Regions from separate parts of the Micromonospora sp. NPDC005707 genome, predicted to be linked through region 1. Evidence: riboswitches for the same ligand, from Rfam matches in the RefSeq annotation. Region 1 holds a riboswitch; each other region holds the start of a gene.
What was found. Region 1 has a riboswitch for cyclic di-AMP ahead of ABZ452_RS06025 (hypothetical protein). Riboswitches for the same ligand answer to the same signal wherever they lie in the genome.
Positions count from the first base shown of each region.

Region 2: linked by a shared signal. The riboswitch ahead of ABZ452_RS18145 (NlpC/P60 family protein) and the one ahead of ABZ452_RS06025 (hypothetical protein) in region 1 are both predicted to bind cyclic di-AMP.
Region 3: linked by a shared signal. The riboswitch ahead of ABZ452_RS08850 (hypothetical protein) and the one ahead of ABZ452_RS06025 (hypothetical protein) in region 1 are both predicted to bind cyclic di-AMP.
Region 4: linked by a shared signal. The riboswitch ahead of ABZ452_RS25665 (C39 family peptidase) and the one ahead of ABZ452_RS06025 (hypothetical protein) in region 1 are both predicted to bind cyclic di-AMP.

Region 1 covers NZ_JBEXYR010000003.1:187,434-192,017, reverse strand. Annotated here, with positions in the region: gene ABZ452_RS06035 (AAA family ATPase) at 1-600, shown strand, start outside; gene ABZ452_RS06030 (cation diffusion facilitator family transporter) at 691-1,605, shown strand; cyclic di-AMP (ydaO/yuaA leader) riboswitch at 1,749-1,878, shown strand; gene ABZ452_RS06025 (hypothetical protein) at 1,884-2,960, shown strand; gene ABZ452_RS06020 (hypothetical protein) at 3,059-3,568, shown strand; gene ABZ452_RS06015 (SRPBCC family protein) at 3,585-4,037, opposite strand; gene ABZ452_RS06010 (STAS domain-containing protein) at 4,165-4,524, opposite strand.
Region 2 covers NZ_JBEXYR010000008.1:154,875-159,458, forward strand. Annotated here, with positions in the region: gene dcd (dCTP deaminase) at 1-171, shown strand, start outside; gene ABZ452_RS18145 (NlpC/P60 family protein) at 250-1,287, opposite strand; cyclic di-AMP (ydaO/yuaA leader) riboswitch at 1,301-1,436, opposite strand; gene ABZ452_RS18150 (peptidoglycan recognition family protein) at 1,677-3,674, shown strand; gene ABZ452_RS18155 (NlpC/P60 family protein) at 3,745-4,584, opposite strand, start outside.
Region 3 covers NZ_JBEXYR010000004.1:217,833-222,416, reverse strand. Annotated here, with positions in the region: gene ABZ452_RS08875 (heavy metal translocating P-type ATPase) at 1-183, opposite strand, end outside; gene ABZ452_RS08870 (hypothetical protein) at 198-1,178, opposite strand; gene ABZ452_RS08865 (cation transporter) at 1,213-1,422, opposite strand; gene ABZ452_RS08860 (metal-sensitive transcriptional regulator) at 1,527-1,826, shown strand; gene ABZ452_RS08855 (SHOCT domain-containing protein) at 1,974-2,186, shown strand; cyclic di-AMP (ydaO/yuaA leader) riboswitch at 2,425-2,556, shown strand; gene ABZ452_RS08850 (hypothetical protein) at 2,560-3,579, shown strand; gene ABZ452_RS08845 (carbonic anhydrase) at 3,648-4,307, opposite strand; gene ABZ452_RS08840 (helix-turn-helix domain-containing protein) at 4,502-4,584, shown strand, end outside.
Region 4 covers NZ_JBEXYR010000015.1:473-5,056, forward strand. Annotated here, with positions in the region: gene ABZ452_RS25655 (hypothetical protein) at 1-1, shown strand, start outside; gene ABZ452_RS25660 (hypothetical protein) at 163-939, shown strand; cyclic di-AMP (ydaO/yuaA leader) riboswitch at 1,918-2,060, shown strand; gene ABZ452_RS25665 (C39 family peptidase) at 2,260-3,102, shown strand; gene ABZ452_RS25670 (alpha/beta fold hydrolase) at 3,206-3,958, shown strand; gene ABZ452_RS25675 (CDP-glycerol glycerophosphotransferase family protein) at 3,967-4,584, opposite strand, start outside.

The sequences.
Region 1 (4,584 bases):
CAGGACGTCTCGCCGATGCAGTGGCGGATGATCGGCCGGCGGGGCCGGCTGGCCTCCTGGACCGTGGTGGGCGACCCGGCGCAGACCGCCTGGACCGGTGACCCGCAGGAGCTGGCCCGGGCCCGGGACCAGGCGCTGGGCCGGCGCCGCCGCCACCGGTACGAGCTGACCACCAACTACCGCAACTCGGCGGAGATCTTCGCCGTGGCGGCCGCGGAGATCCACCGCGTACACCCGGATCTCGCGTTGCCCACCGCGGTCCGTTCCACCGGGGTGCCGCCCGTCGAGCGGTCGGTGCCCGCCGGCGACCTACCCGCCGCCACGGCGGCGGCGGCGCGCGCGCTGCTGGCGGAGGTCGAGGGCACGGTGGGTGTGATCACGCCGGTGCCGCGCCGGGACGAGGTGGCCGGCTGGCTGGGCGACCTGGGCGGCCGGCTCCAGGTGGTGACCAGTCTCCAGGCCAAGGGCATGGAGTACGACGGGGTGGTGCTGGTCGCCCCGAGCGAGATCCGGGCCGATCCGGGGTCGGGCGTCCGCACCCTCTACGTGGCGCTCTCCCGGGCCACCCAGCGGCTCACCACGCTCGACCCGGTCGGCTGACGGCGGCGCCGCATCCGGCGTTCACTTGCACACATAGCGATGTGAGCATAGATTGAGCTCGGCCGGGGCGGCGGACGAGAGGGTGTGTGCGTGGGCGCAGGTCATGACCACAGCGGCGCGGTGGCGAACGCGGCGCACCGTCACCGTGGTCGGCTCTGGGGCGCGTTCGCGCTGCTCACCGCCCTCATGGTCGTCGAGGCGGTGGCCGCCTTCGCCACCGGCTCGCTGGCCCTGCTCTCCGACGCCGGGCACATGTTCACCGACGTCCTCGGCATCGGCATGGCGCTCGCCGCGATCACCGCCACCCGGCACGCCGACACCGACCCGCAGCGCACCTTCGGGCTCTACCGGCTGGAGGTGCTGGCCGCGCTGGCCAACGCGGTGCTGCTCGGCGCCGTGGCCGTCTACGTCCTGGTCGAGGCGGTACGCCGGTTCGGCGAGCCGCCGGAGGTCCTCGCCGGGCCGATGCTCGCCGTGGCGGTGCTCGGCCTGCTCGCCAACATCGCCGCGTTCGCGCTGCTGCGCGCCGGCGCCGAGGAGAGCATCAACCTGCGCGGGGCGTACCTGGAGGTGCTGGGCGACCTCCTCGGCTCGCTCGGCGTGATCGGGGCCGCCCTGGTCATCGCGGTCACCGACTGGTGGTGGGCCGACCCGCTGGTCGCCGTCGCGATCGGGCTGTTCATCCTGCCGCGCACCTGGCGACTCGGCCGGGCCGCGGTCCGGATCCTGGTGCAGGCCGCCCCGGAGCACCTCCAGGTGACCGCGGTGCACGACCGGCTGGCCGCCGTGCCCGGCGTCGCCGAGGTGCACGACCTGCACGTCTGGACGCTCACCTCGGGCATGGAGGTGGCCTCGGCGCACCTGACCATGGCACCGGGCGCCGAGGTCGGCGAGGTGCTGGCGGCCGCCCGGACGGCCCTGCACGAGGACTTCTCGATCGATCACGCCACGTTGCAGATCGAACCCGGAGCGTCTCCCGGGGCGTGCGGCGCGGTCGAGTGGTAATTAGGGCAATCTTAAATCCAAGTGGTTATTGTGCACTTATGCCGGTTTTGACCGGGACACCGGCTCCCACCAGCGGAGCCGACCCGGAACAACGCCGGTAGGCTCGACCGCGGCCTCCGCCGGGCGGCGCCCACCGGCGCCTGCGGTGGCCAGCGCCTAATCGCCCGCAGGGCGAGCCGGGGAACCACGTTCGTGGGGTGCATCCGCGTCAGCGGTAGGGATCTTCCGTCCCGAACCCGTCAGCTAACCCGGTCGGCGGTGGACGGAAGGACACGTGAATGCCCCCAGTGGCACCTGTACGACGGACGGTCGCCCGGTTGGCGGCCCTGCTCGTCGCGACGCTCGCCCTCGGCGTCGTGACCGCGCCGGTCTCCCCCGCCTCGGCGGTCGCGGCGGCTTCCCCGACCGCGCTGCTCGCCGCCGCACCCGGCGACAACGAGGGCGGCACCCCGGCGCTGCGCGCCCAGCTCGACGCCGCCAGCAAGGGGTGGCTGGACGCCCGCACCGCGCTGAACCGCTCGGTGACCCGGCAACAGCAGCTCACCGCCCAGCTCAAGACGGTCAACGCCGAGCTGACCGTCCGGGACGCCAAGGTCGGCGAGATCGCCGGGGTGGCATACCGGTCCGGGCGGCTGGGCACCGCCGCGGCCCTGCTCGGCAGCACCAGCCCCGAGGGCTTCATGGACCGCGCGGCCGCGCTGGAGCAGGTGGCCGCGCACGAGGACCGGGCGCTGCGCGAGCTCATCGACACCCGGGACGAGGCCACCCGCACGCAGACCGCGCTCACCGGGGAGATCCAGGAGCAGCGCAAGCAGGTCGCGGTGATGGCCAAGCGCAAGCAGCAGGCCGAACGCGCCCTGGAGGTGGCGAACAACCGCGCGTCCAGCAGCGGCGGCGGCAGCGTCCAGGGCACCTCGTCGGCCAACGCCAAGCCGGCCAAGCGCAACGCCGACGGCTCCTGGCCACCCGAGTCGTGCAGCGTCAACGACCCGACGCCCGCCGACGGCTGCATCACCCCGCGTACGCTGCACGCGCTCCAGCAGGCCAAGGCGGCCGGCTTCACCCGCTACGTCTCCTGCCACCGGCCCAGCGGCTCGGGCGAGCACCCGAAGGGGCGGGCCTGCGACTTCGCCGCGCAGAAGAGCGGCTTCGGCGGCGTGGCCAGCGGCGGCGACAAGACGTACGGCAACAACCTCTCCGCCTACTTCATCCGCAACGCCGACGCGCTCGCCGTGCTCTACGTGATCTGGTTCCGGCAGATCTGGCTGCCCAGCAGCGGCTGGAAGGCGTACAGCGGGGGCAACGGCGACCCGTCCAGCGACCACACCAACCACGTGCACCTCTCGGTGTACTGATCCCCGCCCCGGCGGCGCCCGGCTACGTCCCACGACGTACGCCGGGTGTCGCCGCGCGGCCCACGACGCGACGCCCGTGACGGCCGAGCATCGGGGGCATGACTCGACTCTCCCCCGCCGGACGCAAGGCCCTGCTCACCCTGCACCTGGTCACCTCGCTGGGGTGGCTCGGCGCCGACCTGGTGCTGCTGGCCCTCGGCGTGGCCGGGCTGCGCGGGGCCGACCCCGAGGTGGTCTATCCGGCCGCCGCGCTGCTGGTCACCTGGCTGTTCGCCCCGCTGAGCGTGCTCGTCTGGCTGGTCGGGCTCGCCAGCGCGCTGCTCACCCCGTGGGGCCTGCTGCGCTGGCGCTGGGTGCTGGTGAAGTTCGCCGTCACCACCGTGGTGCTCACGCTGGTGCTGCTCCTGCTCACCCCGCGGGTCCGGCACCTCGGTGAGCTGGCCGGGGCGGCCGACGCCCACCTCCGCGTCGACCTGGTGGTCGCGCCGACCGTCTCCAGCACGCTGCTGCTCGTCGTGACCGTGCTGTCCACCTACAAGCCGTGGGGGCGGCTGCGGCCGGCCCGGCCGGCGGCCCGACGACCGGTGCCCGCCGGGCGACGCGGCTGAGTCAGGGCGCCCCGGGTCAGACCGCCTGCCCCTCCAGGGTGGCGCCGAGCCGGCTGGCCAGCCCGAGGTGGGCCGCCCGGGCCTGCCGGAAGGCGTAGCCGAACAGCGGTGCCGGTGCGGAGAGGGTGATCTCCACGTCGATCCGCACCACCCCGTCGGGCTCGTCGCGCAGCCGCGTGTGGTTGCGCACCGTGGTGGCCGGCTGCTGCCGGGCCACGGTCACGACCTCGTCCTCGGTGGCGACCAGCACGTCCGCCTGGTAGGTGACCGGGAAGTGCAGCGGGCCGAGCGCCAGCCGGTCGGTGATCGCGTAGCTGGCCAGCGCCCCCGGGCGGGCCGGCAGTTGGCGGACCCGGACGATCAGCGGATGCAGCTCGCCCTGCCGGCTCAGGTCGCCGAGCAGGGCCACCGCGTGGGCCCTGGTGCACCGGGCCTGCACGGTGTAGCTGAAGCTGTCGCTGCTGAGCAAGCGGCACCCCCTCGCCGTCGTGGGTCCGCACGATCGTCCCGTACCGGAGCCGGGCTGGCAACGGGTCGAAAGTCCCGGGCCCGCGGCAGGTCGGCGAGCTGGAGTCGATCAGCGGGAGGGGCGCCGATCAGGCGCCGGGGAGCACCTGCGGGGTGCTGTCGGCGAACCAGGGCTCGGGCGCGCCGAAGAGGCCGAGCAGGCCGGTCACCCAGAGCTGCCGGTGCACGAACCGGCTCGGCTCGGTGACCACCAGCTTGACGCCGCTGACCTCGCAGGTCTGGAAGCCGGCGACCATGGCGCTGATGCCGACCGAGTCGATGAAGGTGACGAGCCGCATGTTGAGCTCGATCCGGGAGGGGCGGCCCTTGGCGAGCACCTCGGCGATCGCTTCCCGCACCTCGTACGCGGTGTCGACGTCGATCTCCCCTCGCGGGGCGATCTGGACCACACCACCCGGCAGCACCGACTTCACGATCGACAGGCTCACGCGAGCACCTCCACTCGCCCTTACGGGCGCCTCATCAGTACGCGGGCCGCGACCGAGAGT
Region 2 (4,584 bases), on a different contig from region 1:
CCGATCACGCTCTGGCCGGGCATGAAGATCGGCCAGCTCTGCATCTTCCGGCTCTCCTCGCCGGCCGAGCACCCGTACGGCTCTGAGGTGTACGGCTCGCGCTACCAGGGCCAGCGCGGCCCGACCCCGAGCCGCTCCTGGCAGAGCTGGCGCACCTGGCCGACCCGCTGACCGGCCCGAGGCCGGCAACGGCGCAGGGGCCCCCGCGACGCGGGAGCCCCTGCGGACCGCTCAACCCCTGCGGACCGCTCAGCCCGGGCGGCCGTAGCTGTTGATCTGGCCGTCGTCGACGCGCTTCATCGTGATCGGCTTGCCGGACTGGGAGGCGTGCACCACCCAGCCGTCACCGACGTACATGCCGACGTGGTGCAGGTCGCTGTAGTAGAAGACGAGGTCACCGGCGCGCAGCTCGCTCCGGCTCACCCGCCGGGTCACGTCGTGCTGCTGCCGCGCGTTGTGCGGCAGCGAGACGCCGGCCTTGGCCCAGGCAGCCATGGTCAGGCCCGAGCAGTCGTAGTGGTCCGGGCCGGCGGCGCCCCAGACGTAGATCTTGCCGATCTGGGCGCAGGCGAACTTGACCGCGGTGCCGGCCGGGCCGCCGGGGTAGCCGGCGGGGCAGGGCGCCGGGCGCAGCGGACCGCCGCCGCCGTTGCCGTAGACCTTGAGGCGCAGCTTCTGGAGCTTGACGATCTCGGCGTCGATCTGCTTCTTCTTGGCCGCGAGCTGGGCCTCGGTGCGCGACAGCTCAGTGATCATCTCGTCGAGCGGCTGCTTCTTGGCGGCCAGCTGGTCGCGCAGCGCGGCGACGGTCCGCACCTGCTTCTGCTGGCGGTTCGCGAAGCGGTCGAGCAGGGCGAGGCCGTCGACCAGGTCGCTCGGCGACCGGCTGCCCAGCAGCGCGTTGACCGTGGAGAGGTTGTTGTCGCCCTTGTAGGCGTCGGCCGCGAGCCCGCCCACCTGACCGAGGGCGGCGTCCACCCGGGCCTGGAGCGGGGCGATCTGCTTGGCCAGCGTGGCGGCCTGCTTCCGCTTGGCGGCGAGCTGCTCGCGGGTGGCGTTGACCTGTTCGATGATCGGTTCGAGCTTGTTCCAGTCCTGGTCGATCTGGCGCTCGATCTCGGTGACCGACGGTTCGGCGTGAGCCGCCGTGGCGCCGCCGGTCAGGACGACGGCGGTGCCGGCCAGGGCGGCGAGGGCGGTGGTGAAACGGGACCAGCGGGAACGCGGCGCAGCCGTCGACCGGTCGACCGACCGGACCGACGGTGGCCGCGGGGCATGGTGTGCCACCGGGCTTCCGTACTCCTTCTTCCTGGCCGCCTACCGGGTTAGCTGACGGGTTCGGGCGGGAAGGGAGGCGCCCTACCGCAGTGGCTGCGGATTCACCCCAGTTACCTGGGTCCCCGGCTCGCCCGGAGGCGACTCGGCGGTGCCGGACCGTCACCACCCGGGTTGGACGGTGAAACTCGCGGCCGACGATTGACCAGAGTAGAGAGCGTCGTTATCGTTCCGCAACCCGAGACGCCGTGACACTCCGTACCCGAAAGATTCTTTCAGCGGAGATTACCTCTCGGAAAGGTATTGACCCGGGCCGTGCGCGGGGTGAGGGTGAGGCGCAGTGACCCCCATCCCTGTCTGGAGGTTCGATGCACCTCTCACCCCCGCCGTCGGGCAGACGGATGCTGCTGGCAGCAGCCGTTGCAGCCGCCACCGCCCTGGTGGCGACCGGTCCGGTGGCCGCCCAGCCGCTCACCACCCAACCCGCCACCGACCGCCAGGACCAGTACGCCGCCGCCGCGGCGGAGTACGGCGTGCCGCAGAGCGTCCTGCTCGGCGTCTCGTACCTGGAGTCGCGCTGGGACACCCACCCGGGCCAGCCGAGCACCAGCGGCGGCTACGGCCCGATGCACCTCACCGACGCCGAACACGTCCTCGCGACCCCGGCCAGCGGCCACGTCAGCGAGGACGAGGACCCGCGGGGCGACGACTCGCGGCCGCTCACCCTCGACCCGGCCACCGCGGCCGCACCGGCGGAGGACGTGCTGCCGCAGGCGTCCCTGCAGACGCTCGACGCCGCCGCGGCGCTCACCGGCCTCGCCGAGGAGACGCTGCGCACCGACGCGGCCGCGAACATCCGGGGCGGCGCGGCGCTGCTCGCCTCGTACCAGAAGCAGTTGGGCTCGCCGGTCGGCGCCACCACCGACCCGGCGGCCTGGTACGGCGCGGTGGCCCGCTACTCCGGCGCGGACACCGAGGACGCGGCGGCGGCCTTCGCCGACGAGGTCTACGACCAGCTCGGCCTCGGCGCGGCCCGGACCACCGACGACGGCCAGCGGGTGACCCTGGCCGCCACCGCGGTGAAGCCGGACCAGTCCGCGCTGCACCGGCTCGGGCTGCGCCGGGCCGAGCGGCCGGACGGCCTGGAGTGCCCGGTCCGGCTGGCCTGCGAGTGGATTCCCGCCCCCTACGAGCAGCTCAGCGCGGACCCGGGCGACTACGGCAACCACGACCTCGGCAACCGGCCGGCCCAGCAGAAGATCGAATACATCGTCATCCACGACACCGAGGGCTACTTCGGCCCGAGCGTCGACCTGGTGAAGCGCGCCGACTACCTGGGCTGGCACTACACGCTGCGCTCGGTGGACGGCTACGTGGCCCAGCACATCAAGGCCAAGGACGTCGGCTGGCACGCCGGCAACTGGTACGTCAACGCCAAGTCCATCGGCCTGGAGCACGAGGGCTTCGCCGGGCACGGCACCTGGTACACCGAGGCGATGTACCGGGCCTCGGCCAAGCTGGTCCGGCACCTGGCGCTGAAGTTCCAGATCCCGCTGGACCGGCAGCACATCATCGGCCACGACAACGTCCCCGGCACCACCGCCTCGACCGTGCGCGGGATGCACTGGGACCCGGGCCCGTACTGGGACTGGTCGCACTACTTCGACCTCATGAAGGCGCCCTTCCGGTCCCTCGGCAACGCGCACACCGGCCTGGTCACCATCGACCCGGACTTCGCCACCAACCAGCCCGCCTTCGTCGGTTGCAACCAGCAGCCGCCGGGCGTCCCAAAGCCCACCCCGCCGGCCGCGCCGTGCCCGCTGCGCGGCTCGTCCGCGGTGGTCCTGCACACCGCGCCGAGCGCGACCGCCCCGCTGGTCAACGACCTCGGGCTGCGCCCGGACGGCACGCCGGACACCATGTACATCTCCGACCACGGCGCCCGCGCCTCGGCCGGCCAGACGTACGCCGTGGCCGACGTGCAGGGTGACTGGACGGCGATCTGGTACCTCGGGCAGAAGGCCTGGTTCCTCAACCCGGCCTCGGCGCCGACCGCCAAGTGGTCGACGGGCTTCGTGGTGACGCCCAAGCCTGGGAAGACCACCATCCCGGTGTACGGCCGCGCCTACCCGGAGCAGGCGGCCTACCCGGCCACCATCCCGTTCCAGGGCGTGTCCCCGCTCCAGTACACGTTCGCGGCCGGCCAGCGGTACGCACTCGGCGGCGTCCTGCCGAGCGAGTACTACCGGGCCGTCTCGTTCGACGGCTCGGCACCGGGCGACCGGACCGTGGTCCGGGGTGAGACCAAGTACGCGCAGGTCCAGTTCGGCCACCGGATCATGTTCGTCAACCTCGACGACGTGCTGATACTGCCGTCCCCGGTCGGCGCACCGAGGTAGCAGCCAGCGCTCGACGGAGAAGGCCCCCGGTCCAGGCGGACCGGGGGCCTTCTCGTCGCTGGGGGACGGGTCAGGTGACCCGGACGAAACCGGCGAGCGGCTGTGTGCTGATGCTCGACACCTGGACCGGCTTGCCGGTCCGTGGCGCGTGCACCATCACCCCGTTGCCGAGGTATAGCCCGACGTGGTGCAGGTCGCTGCCGAAGAAGACGAGGTCACCCGGTCTGGCGTCGGAGCGGGAGACCTTGCGGCCCTCGTTCCACTGCGCGCCCGTGAAGTGGGTGAGCGAGATGCCCGCCGCCTTGTAGGCGTACTGGGTGAGGCCGGAGCAGTCGAACGAGTTCGGGCCGGTGGCGCCCCACACGTACGGGTCGCCGACCTGCGCGCACGCGGTCTTGATCGCGGTACGCGCGGCGCTGCTGACCACGCCGTCGATAGCCGGGCAGCCGGCCGGCCGGATCGAGGTCACCGGCAGCATGGCCGTCAACCGCTTGATCTCGGAGTCGATCTGCTTCTTCTTCGTCGCCAGATCCTTCTCCTGCTTGAGCTCGGTGGCGATCAGCGCGTCCAGCTTCTGCTTCTGCTTGTTGTACTTGTCCCGGACGGCGAGCACGCCGGCGATCTGCTTGCGCTGGTCGTCGGCGAGCCGGTCGAGGATCACCAGCTGCTCGGCGAGGGTGCCGGGCCTGGTGCTCACCAGCAGGGCGCCGAGGTCCTGGGACGGGCCCTGGATGTAGTAGCGGGCGGCGATGTCGCCGACCTTGTTCATCGCGAGCGCCGACTCCAGCTCCAGCGGCACCATCTTCTTCTGCAGGTCCGCGGACTTCTTCTTGTTGACCTTGAGCTGGGAGCGGACCTTGTTGTACTGCTCGATCGTGGGTTCGAGCTTCTCCCACTGCTTGTCGATCTG
Region 3 (4,584 bases), on a different contig from region 1:
CGTGGTGACCTCGTCGGCGTACCGGACGGTGGCCTTCTCGGTGGCGTAGTTGACCGTGGCCTCGACACCGTCCATCCGGTTGAGCTTCTTCTCGATCCGGGCGGCGCAGGAGGCGCAGGTCATGCCGCCGATCGCGAGTTCGATCAGGTTCGGCGCGACCGGCAGGGACTTGGCGGTTGTCATCGCGGCACCTCCGGTCAACTGTGCCCGTGCCCCGGGGCGCCGTGGCCGGCGTCCGGGGTCGGTGCGGTCGTGGGGGCCTGCGCGGCGGGCGCCGGGGTGGCCTGGTCCCCGGCCAGCACGGTGAACTCCGCGGTGTGCACCGCGTCGCCGTGCCGGAAGTCCAGGTAGAGACGGTACGCGCCGGCCGAGGGCACCTCGGCGGCGAACGTCACCGCCGGCCCGGCCGGGGTCCGCCCGTCGCCGGGCGCGCCCTCCGGGTGCACGTGCAGGTACGCGAGGTCGCCCTGGCGCAGCGCCACCAGGTGCCCGTACGCCCCGAGGTAGGGCTGGAGGTCGGTGACGGGCCGGCCGTCCCTGCTGACGGCCAGGGTGAGCCGGCTGGTCCGGCCGGGCTGCGGGGCGCCGGCGAGGGTGACCGTGTAGCCGTCGACCGTGGTGCTGGTCACCGGCGCCGGGAGCGGCCGGTGTTCCAGCGCGCCGGGGACGGTGACGTCGACCCCGAGGGTGAGCGGCTCGCCGCCGGTCGGGGTGAAGTCGGCGAACGCCCGCCAGACGCCGGGCCCGGCGAGCGGCGAGGCGACCCGCCAGGTGCCGTCGGCGGCCAGTTCCGGGTGGACGTGCCGGAAGCCGGAGAGGTCGCGGCGGGCGACGATCAGGTGCATGCGCTTGTCGTGCGCCACGTCGTAGCGGGTGACGGGCCGGCCGTCGGGGCCGGTGATCCGGAAGGCGAACTCGCCCGTGGGGGCGGTCACGGGCTGGAGCGTGTAGCCGCGGTCGGAGACGAGCAGCCCGCCGGGCAGGTGGGCGGTGGCGGTGGCGGCGTGGCCCCCGTCACCGTGGTCGGTTCCGCCGGAGTCGTGGCCGGCGTCGGTGGCGTCGTGGCGGGTCTCGGCGGCCGGGGTGACGGGGCCGGCCAGGTGGCCGACCCCGTACGCCGTGCCGAACACCGCCGCGAGCCCGAGGGCGAAGCCGCTCAGCTTCGTCGCCGTGTTCATGGGGTACCTCGGTTCCTTCGGGTCCGCGGACCCGTCACGCCCCGACGAGGTCGTAACCGGCCTCGTCGACGGCGGCGCGGACGGTGTCCGTGTCCAACGGGCTCTCACTGGTGACGGTGACCCGGCCGGAGGCCAGGTCGACCTGGACGTCGGTGACGCCCGGCAGCGCGCTCACCTCGGTGCTGACCGAGTTGACGCAGTGCCCGCAGGTCATGCCCTGAACCTGGTACGTGGTGGTGACCATCGCGAATCTTCCCTTCCGCCGCTGTCGTTACCGTTACCCGGTGGGGGTATCGGCTACTGAGAGGACCGTACCATACCCCCGAGGGGTACGGTATCCTCGACGTCATGACCGCACCGACGACCCCGACCCGGGGCTACACCGCCAGCAAGGACCAGCTCCTCGCGCGGCTCCGCCGTATCGAGGGCCAGGTCCGCGGCATCGAGAAGATGGTCGAGGACGACCGCTACTGCATCGACGTGCTGACCCAGATCTCCGCCATCCAGGCCGCGCTGGACAAGGTCGGCCTCGGCCTGCTCGACGGGCACGCCCGGCACTGCATGCACGAGGGCGCCGCCGAGGGCCGTGCCGACGAGATGGCCACCGAGATGATGGCCGCCGTCGGCCGCCTCATGAAGCGCGGCTGACCGGGACGTTCGGCCCCCGCGTCGGGTCCATCGGCCCGGCGCGGCGAATCCCCCGCCGACGTACGTTCGAGGTGGCGACCGGGACCGGCGCCGGTGACGGCACCGGACCGGCCGACCCTCAGGACACCCGATCGGAGGGCGGCCGAGATGATGTGGAACGGCCCGATGATGGGCTGGATGTGGACCTGGTCGTTGCTGGGACTGCTGGTGCTGCTGGGACTGGTCTGGCTGGTGTTCCGGCTCACCGGATATCCCGCGGGGGCCCTGCCGTCCTCGGCCCGTCGCATCCTCGACGAGCGGTACGCCCGCGGGGAGATCGACGAGGAGGAGTACCGCCGCCGTCGCGCCGGCCTGGGCTGACCGGTTCGGCCACCGGGCCGGGCCTGCGAGGGCCCGCGCCGGCGGGCGGTCCGGCGGGCCGGGAGCACGGAGGCCGCATCGTGACACTCCGCAGCGTGACGGCGGATCTCAAACGCGATGCTGGTCACGCAGGGCGAGGACGAATTCTCGCTATTGGTCGGCTTCCGGACGTAGAACAGCGGTAGGACTCTCGGGTAACCTCGCTGCCGGTCACCGCCGAAGGCGCGCACCGGCGCCAGCGGTGCCGCCGCCCAATCGCCCGCGGGCGAACCGGGGAACCAGGTACATGGGGTGAATCCGCGCGAGCGGTAGGGACCACTTCCGTCCCGAACCCGTCAGCTAACCCGGTCGGCGGCCGACGGAAGGGAACACTGTGACGGCACCCCTGCGCCGCTGGCTCACCCCCGTGGTGGCCATGCTGGCCGCGCTCACCGTGCTGGTGGGTCCGACCCCGGCGACGGCCGCTCCGAGCACCCCCACTCCCTCGGGGCACTCCGAGGAAGAGGACGACCCCCTCATCACCGAGGCCATCGACGCCGCCAACCGGGCCTACCTTCAGGCCAAGTCGAAGCTGGACAAGTCGCGCAAGCGCCAGCTCCAGCTCGCCCTGGAGGTGAAGGCGGCACAGAGCGAACTCGACGCGCTGAGCCCGCAGGTGGCCCAGATCGCCGCGCAGTCCTACCGGACCGGCCGGATCGGCGCCATGGCCATGCTGATGGAGAGCAACACCCCGGACTCGTTCGTCCGGCGGGCGGCCGCCCTGGACGAGCTGAACCTGCTGAACTCGCAGAAGCTCGCCGCCATCAACGCCGCAAAGACCCGCGCCGAGCAGGCCAAGATCGCGCTCGACGTCGAGGTGCGCGAGCAGGAGAAGCAGAAGAACGCGATGGCCCGCGAGAAGGCCGAGACGGAGAAGGCGCTGAAGCTGGTCGGCGGGATCGGCTTCACCGGCGGCCTGGTCTCGGCCACCTCGCCGGTCGCCCGGATCGGCCCGGGCCGCACCTCCGACGGCGACTGGAAGCCGGAGTCGTGCAGCGAGAACGACCCGACCACGTCGGGCTGTGTCACCCCGCGCACCCTGCACGCGTACAAGGAGGTCAAGCGGGCCGGCTTCAACCGCTTCGTGGGCTGCCACCGGAACGGCGGGCCGTTCGAGCACCCGAAGGGCCGGGCCTGCGACTGGTCGCTGCAGAAGAGCGGCTTCTCCTCGTGGCGCACCAAGGACCAGCGGATGTACGGCAACAACGTCGCCGCCTTCCTCATCCGCAACGCCGACCGGCTGGGCATCTACTACGTGATCTGGAACCGGCAGATCTGGTTCCCGGCCACCGGCTGGAAGTCCTACAGCGGGCCCTCCGACCACACCGACCACGTGCACATGTCGCTGCTCTGACGGCGTACGCCGAAAGGGGCCGGCCCGCGATGCGCGGGCCGGCCCCTTCGACGTTGTCGGGCGGTGGGTCAGCCGGCGAGCGCCGGGTCCACGGGCGCGGCCGGGGCCGGCACCGGGGCGGCGGCCGGGGCCTGCGCCACCGTGCGCACCTCGCCGGCGCTGAGCCGGTACGACAGGCCGACCACCATGCAGCGCCCGGCGGCCACCGCGTCGGCGAGGACGGTGGACCGGGCCAGCAGCGCCTCCACGGTCTGCGCGATGTGGACGTCGACGATCCCGTCGAGGTCCTCGACGCCCTCCCGGCCGGCCCGGAGCAGGCTGGGCGCGACGGCGTCCACCACCGCGCCGAGATGCCCGGACGGCGACGTGCCGGTGCGGACCGCCTCGCGGGCGGCCTGGACGGCGCCGCACGAGTCGTGGCCGAGCACCACCACGAGCGGGGTGCCCAGCACGGTCACCGCGTATTCGACGCTGCCGAGCACCTCGGGGCCGGCGGTGTGGCCGGCGGTGCGGACCACGAAGAGATCACCGAGGCCCCGGTCGAAGATGATCTCGGCGGCGAGCCGGGAGTCGGAGCAGCCGACGATCACGGCGAACGGGTGCTGGCCGTCGGCGACCACCGTCCGGTGCCCGGCGTCCTGATTCGGATGGCGCGGTACGCCGGTGACGAACCGGTGGTTACCGGCGTAGAGCTCGGCGAGCGCCTGCTCGGGAGTGGTCGGCGACACTGGTCCTCACCTCGTCCTCGCGCGAAAACGCCCTGGTCAGCCGGCTGGCGACGGAGGCGGCCTCGGCACCCACGGTCACATGCAGCCAAAGGTACGTCAAGATTTACGTGATACGCATTTCATACGTTGCGCGGACCTTGACGGCGGCCCCGGGCAGCCGCCTCGACAGGACCGGGAAACGCGGGACCCATACGATGACCATCATGGCGACGACACCGGGTGCGAGAGGCAGCGGCCGGAACTGGACCTTCCTCACCAACCACGGGCACGTGCTTTT
Region 4 (4,584 bases), on a different contig from region 1:
ACCCCGCCCGCGGGCCGGCGCCCCACGCCCGCCGCACGCACCGAACCTCACCCCCGCACCCGCCCGCCGGGCGGCCCCGCGGCACCCGCTGCCGCCGCGCCCGCCGCATCCACGGGTCGTGCGGACACCTCTCCACCACGTTCTCTCCCGTGAGGTGCCGACATGCCGCAAACCGTTCTCTACCGTTTCCTGACCGAGGTTCCCGAGGCCGCCGCGATCTGGTCGGCCCTGCTCGTGCTCGCCCTCGGCCTGCTCGCCGTGCTGGTCGCCCGCCCGGAGCGCGACGGCGCGCCCGATCCGGCGCCCGACCCGGCCGCCGAGGAAGCCGCTCGCCGGGCCGACCTGCGCCGCTACGCCGACGAGGTGGCGGTGGCCGCCGCCGGCGCCGCGCAGAGCGCCCGGCGGCGCCGCGAGCAGTGGCTCACCGCCCAGGACGAGGCCGATCGGGCCTGGCGGGCGTACGACGAGGCCGAGGCCGCCGCCCGCCGCCTCGCCAGCGCCGCCGCCCTGCCCGCCCCGCACACCCCACGCACCCCGGCCGAGTACGCGGCCCGGGAGCGCTGGCTGCACCACGCCGCGATGACCGCGCACTGGCGGGGCGACCTGAGCGCCCGGCAACTCGCCGACGTGCTGGCCCACCGCAACGGGTGGGACCCGCGCCGGCACCCGGCCGAGCAGGAGATCGTCCTGGCCCGGGCCGTACGCGAGAGCCGCCGGGCGGCCTGGGCGACGGCCGCCGAGCGGGAGCGGCGGGCGTGGCGGGACGCCGAACTGGCCGCCGAGGCGGCCCGCGCCCTGTCGGCCGAGTCCTACGCGGCGGCCACCGCCCTCCGTCCCGCCGACGCCGCCACGGCGACCGTGGAGGGGCGGAACGACGCGACGGTGCGGATCCCGGCCACCGTGCCCGGGGCGCGCTGGCGTCCCGTCCGGGCCGGCTGAACGTGGTCCACTCCCGTTCCGGGAGAGCTGGTGGCAACCGTCCGCAGGGCGGCGAGCGTGCGGCCGGAGAGCGTGCGGCCGGAGAGCCGGTGGCCGGATGTGGTCGTGCCGGCCGCTAGGAACTTGATGACGTGAACGGATCGGGCGCGCGGCCCTCCCGGACGCCTGTCGAGCTGCCGTCGTGACCGACCAGACGTGGCCGGCGGCAAGTTGGGCGTGAGTCGTTCAGGACATCAAGTTCCTAGCGGGTCCGAGCGGATGTCCTGGCGGTCGGCGAGCCGGCTGGCCAGGACACCAAGTTCGTAGCCGGTCTTGAGCGAATGTCCTGGGCGCCGGTGGGCCGGCTGGCGGGGCCGCTGGGTAACCCTGTGGCCTGTGGCCCGTGCCCCGTGGCCCGTGGCCCGTGGCCCGTGGCCCGTGGCAGCGGTAGCTGGAGAGCCGTCGTGCCCGGCCTGCGTCACCGCCGGCCCGACCCGCGGCGTCGCGCCGACTCGACCCCACGGCGTCACGCCGGTTCGACCCACGGCGTCACGGCCGGCCCGACCCCACGCGTCACGCTGGTCCGACCCCGCGCGTCACGCTGGTCCGACCCCACGGCGTCACGCCGGTCCGACCTCACGGCGTCACGCGGGGGCCGACTCCCATGGCGTCACGTGAGCCCGACTCCCCACGCGGGGCCGAGTCTGCCGAATTGTTATCCGAATTCGGTGAGCCCGGTCACCGGGACCCCGGAAACGGTCACCGGGCGCAGGCCGGGCGAAGTGCCCCCGCAATTCCGGGTCAGCCGCCACCGGATGTCCGCTTTTCGCCCGCCGGCGCCGCCGTAACTGCCTGTCCCATTGAGTGAAGTCAGTGACGGAGTGTTCCGATATCCGTAGCGATGCACGAGGTTTAAGCAGGTGGGAGCGCTTGGCAGGCGGCATACCCACCGGTAGTGTCGGCGCGTCCGGAGCGGTTTCCGATCGCAAGTGGCGACGCCGCGCCGACCCGCCTAATCGTGTTCTTACGAACCGGGGACCCACAGCAACACCGGGGTGAATCCGCGGGCCCACGGCCTGTGGTAGGGCGTACTTCCCGCCCGAATCCGTCAGCTAACCCGGTCGGCGGCCACGGAAGGAGTGCCATTCCTCGTGCTCACCTCCCCCCGCTCGTCCCCCCGCCTCCACGGCATCGTGGTGCCGGCGCTCGCCTGACGGCGACCGGACCCGGCAACCGCCCCGAACGCCCGGCCCCCCGGGCGCTCCCCTTCCGCGGCGACCCGCCCCGCCAGCGCGCGTGAGTTCCTCCGCGCGTGGGCCGGTGTGTGCCGCGCACGCTCCCGTGGAGGAACCCGTGAAGCATCACCTGAAGCGTCAGCTGCGGCGTCTCGTGACCGAGCGCCCGTACCAGATCATCGCCGGCTCGGCCGCGGCGCTCGTGCTCGCCGGCGGCGCCGGCGCCACCCTGAACGCCACCGACGACGCCCCGGTCCAGCAGGAGAACACCGCCGCGGTCGCCGAGCTGGGCTCGCGGCTCGGTGAGGTCGCCAGCCGGGGCGAGGCCCGGGCGGCCGTCCCGGCGCCGTCCGCCTCGCCGAGCGCGTCGCCGTCGGCCGCGAAGTCCGCGGCCAAGGCCACCACCGACCCGGACACCACCCGGAAGGCCAAGCCGAAGCCGCCGTCGACCAAGGTGCTGGACTACACCTACGAGGCGCAGACCGCCTACTGGAACTGCGGCCCGGCCGCGGTGCGCAACGCGCTCAGCGCGAGCGGCGTCGAGACCACCCAGGACGCGATGATCGCCCCGCTGAACGCCGGCGAGAACGGCACCAACTCCGCCGAGGACACCACCCGGGGCCTGAACCAGATGGTCAAGGGCAACCCGTACCGGACGCACATGTTCGGCGGCTCGGCGAGCCCGGCGGAGATCGACCAGCTCCAGGCTGACGTGGTCAAGGCGATCACCGACGGCCGGGGAGTGGTGGTCAACATCGCCGGCGACGCCACCGACACCGACGGCGGCTGGCACTCGTTCCCGGGCGGCCACTACATCGCGGTGGTCGGCTACAAGAACGACGGCCGCACGGTCCGGATCGCCGACTCGGCGAACGCGGCGCTGCCCGCGTACTGGATCAGCACCATCGACCTGGCGAACTGGGCGGCCACGCGCGGCTACTCCGCCTGATCGCAGCTCTCCCGTCGGGCACCGGCTCCACCGAGCCGGTGCCCGACGTCGTCGTGCCGGCTGCTCTCGCGCGTCGTGTCCGTCCGGTGGCACACTGCGGCCTATGGGCGACGCGACGGGTACCCGCCATCTGCTGCTGCTGCACGGCATGGGCGCCACCGGTGAGGTGTGGCTGCCCTGGGCGCCGCTGCTGGAGCGCCACTGGGCGGGGCGGTGGCTCGCACCCGACCTGGCCGGGCACGGCTGGTCGCCCCCGCTGCCGGAATACTCCTTCGAGGCCCTGGCCCGGCGGGTGGTCGAGGGGCTCGGTCCGGTGGCCGAGCGGCTCGGCCCCCGCGACCGGCTCGTGCTGCTCGGCCACTCGCTGGGCGGGGTCGTGGCGCTGGCGCTGGCCGCGCGGTCGCGGCGCCTGCCCGTCGACGCGGTGGTCGGGCTGGGCATCAAGGCCGTCTGGTCCCCGGCCGAGCTGGAGAAGGCCCGCGAGCTGGCCGACCGTCCGGTGACCTGGTTCGCCACCCGGGACGAGGCGGCCCGCCGCTACCTGCGGGTCTCCGGGCTGGCCGGGCTGTTCGCCCCCGACCACCCCGTGGTGGAGGCGGGGCTGCGCCGGGAGGACGGCCGCTGGCGGCTGGCCATGGACCCGGCCGCCTTCGCGGTGGGGGAGCCCCGGCTGCCGGCGCTGCTCGCCGCCGTCGACGTCCCGGTGCTGCTGGCCCGTGGCGAGCAGGACCCGATGGTGACCGACGCGCAGCTCAAGGAACTGGGCGTCCCGGTCGCCACCCTGCCCGGCCTGGGCCACAACGCGCACGTCGAGGACCCGGCGGCGGTGCTCGCCCTGCTCGACGCGTACCTCTGAGCCTCGGCTCAGGCGGTGGGGGAGGGGAGCGGCGAACCGTCCCGCGGGGCGGGCGCGGTCCCGGCCGGCGCGAGCTGCCGGCGGGCGGCGTCGAGAAACACCTCGGCGTAGGACTCGGCCGGGAAGTCGCCCAGGTAGCGGGCGCGGGTGGCCCAGCGCGCCGCCGCCTTCGGGTCGGTGTCCAGGAGCCCGGTCAGCACCTCGTCCACGTTGGACATGTCCCGGCGCAGCACGTAGCCGGAACCGGCGAGGGGGAACCGCTCGACGAAGTGCTCCCCGTCGACGCCCATGTCGGTGACCGCGTACGGCTTGCCGGAGTAGAGCCAGTCGGAGATCACCCCGGAGACGTCCGAGACCAGCGCGTCGGCCCGGTTGACGCACTCGGTCAGGGTCAGCTCGCGGCCGGCCGCCGCACCCCACAGGTGCGCGCGCCCGGTCCTCGCCCGGTCGGCGGCGAGCAGCTCGGTGAGGCGGGCCAACTGCCGGGCCGAGGCCGGGTTCTGGGTGGTGTACGGGTGCGCCCGCAGGATCACCGTCGCCCCCCGGTCCAGCAGCCGGCGGATCAGCGTCTCGGCCACCGGCAGCGAGCAGTAGTCGGCGTCGGCGTGGTGCCCCGTCCAGGTGGG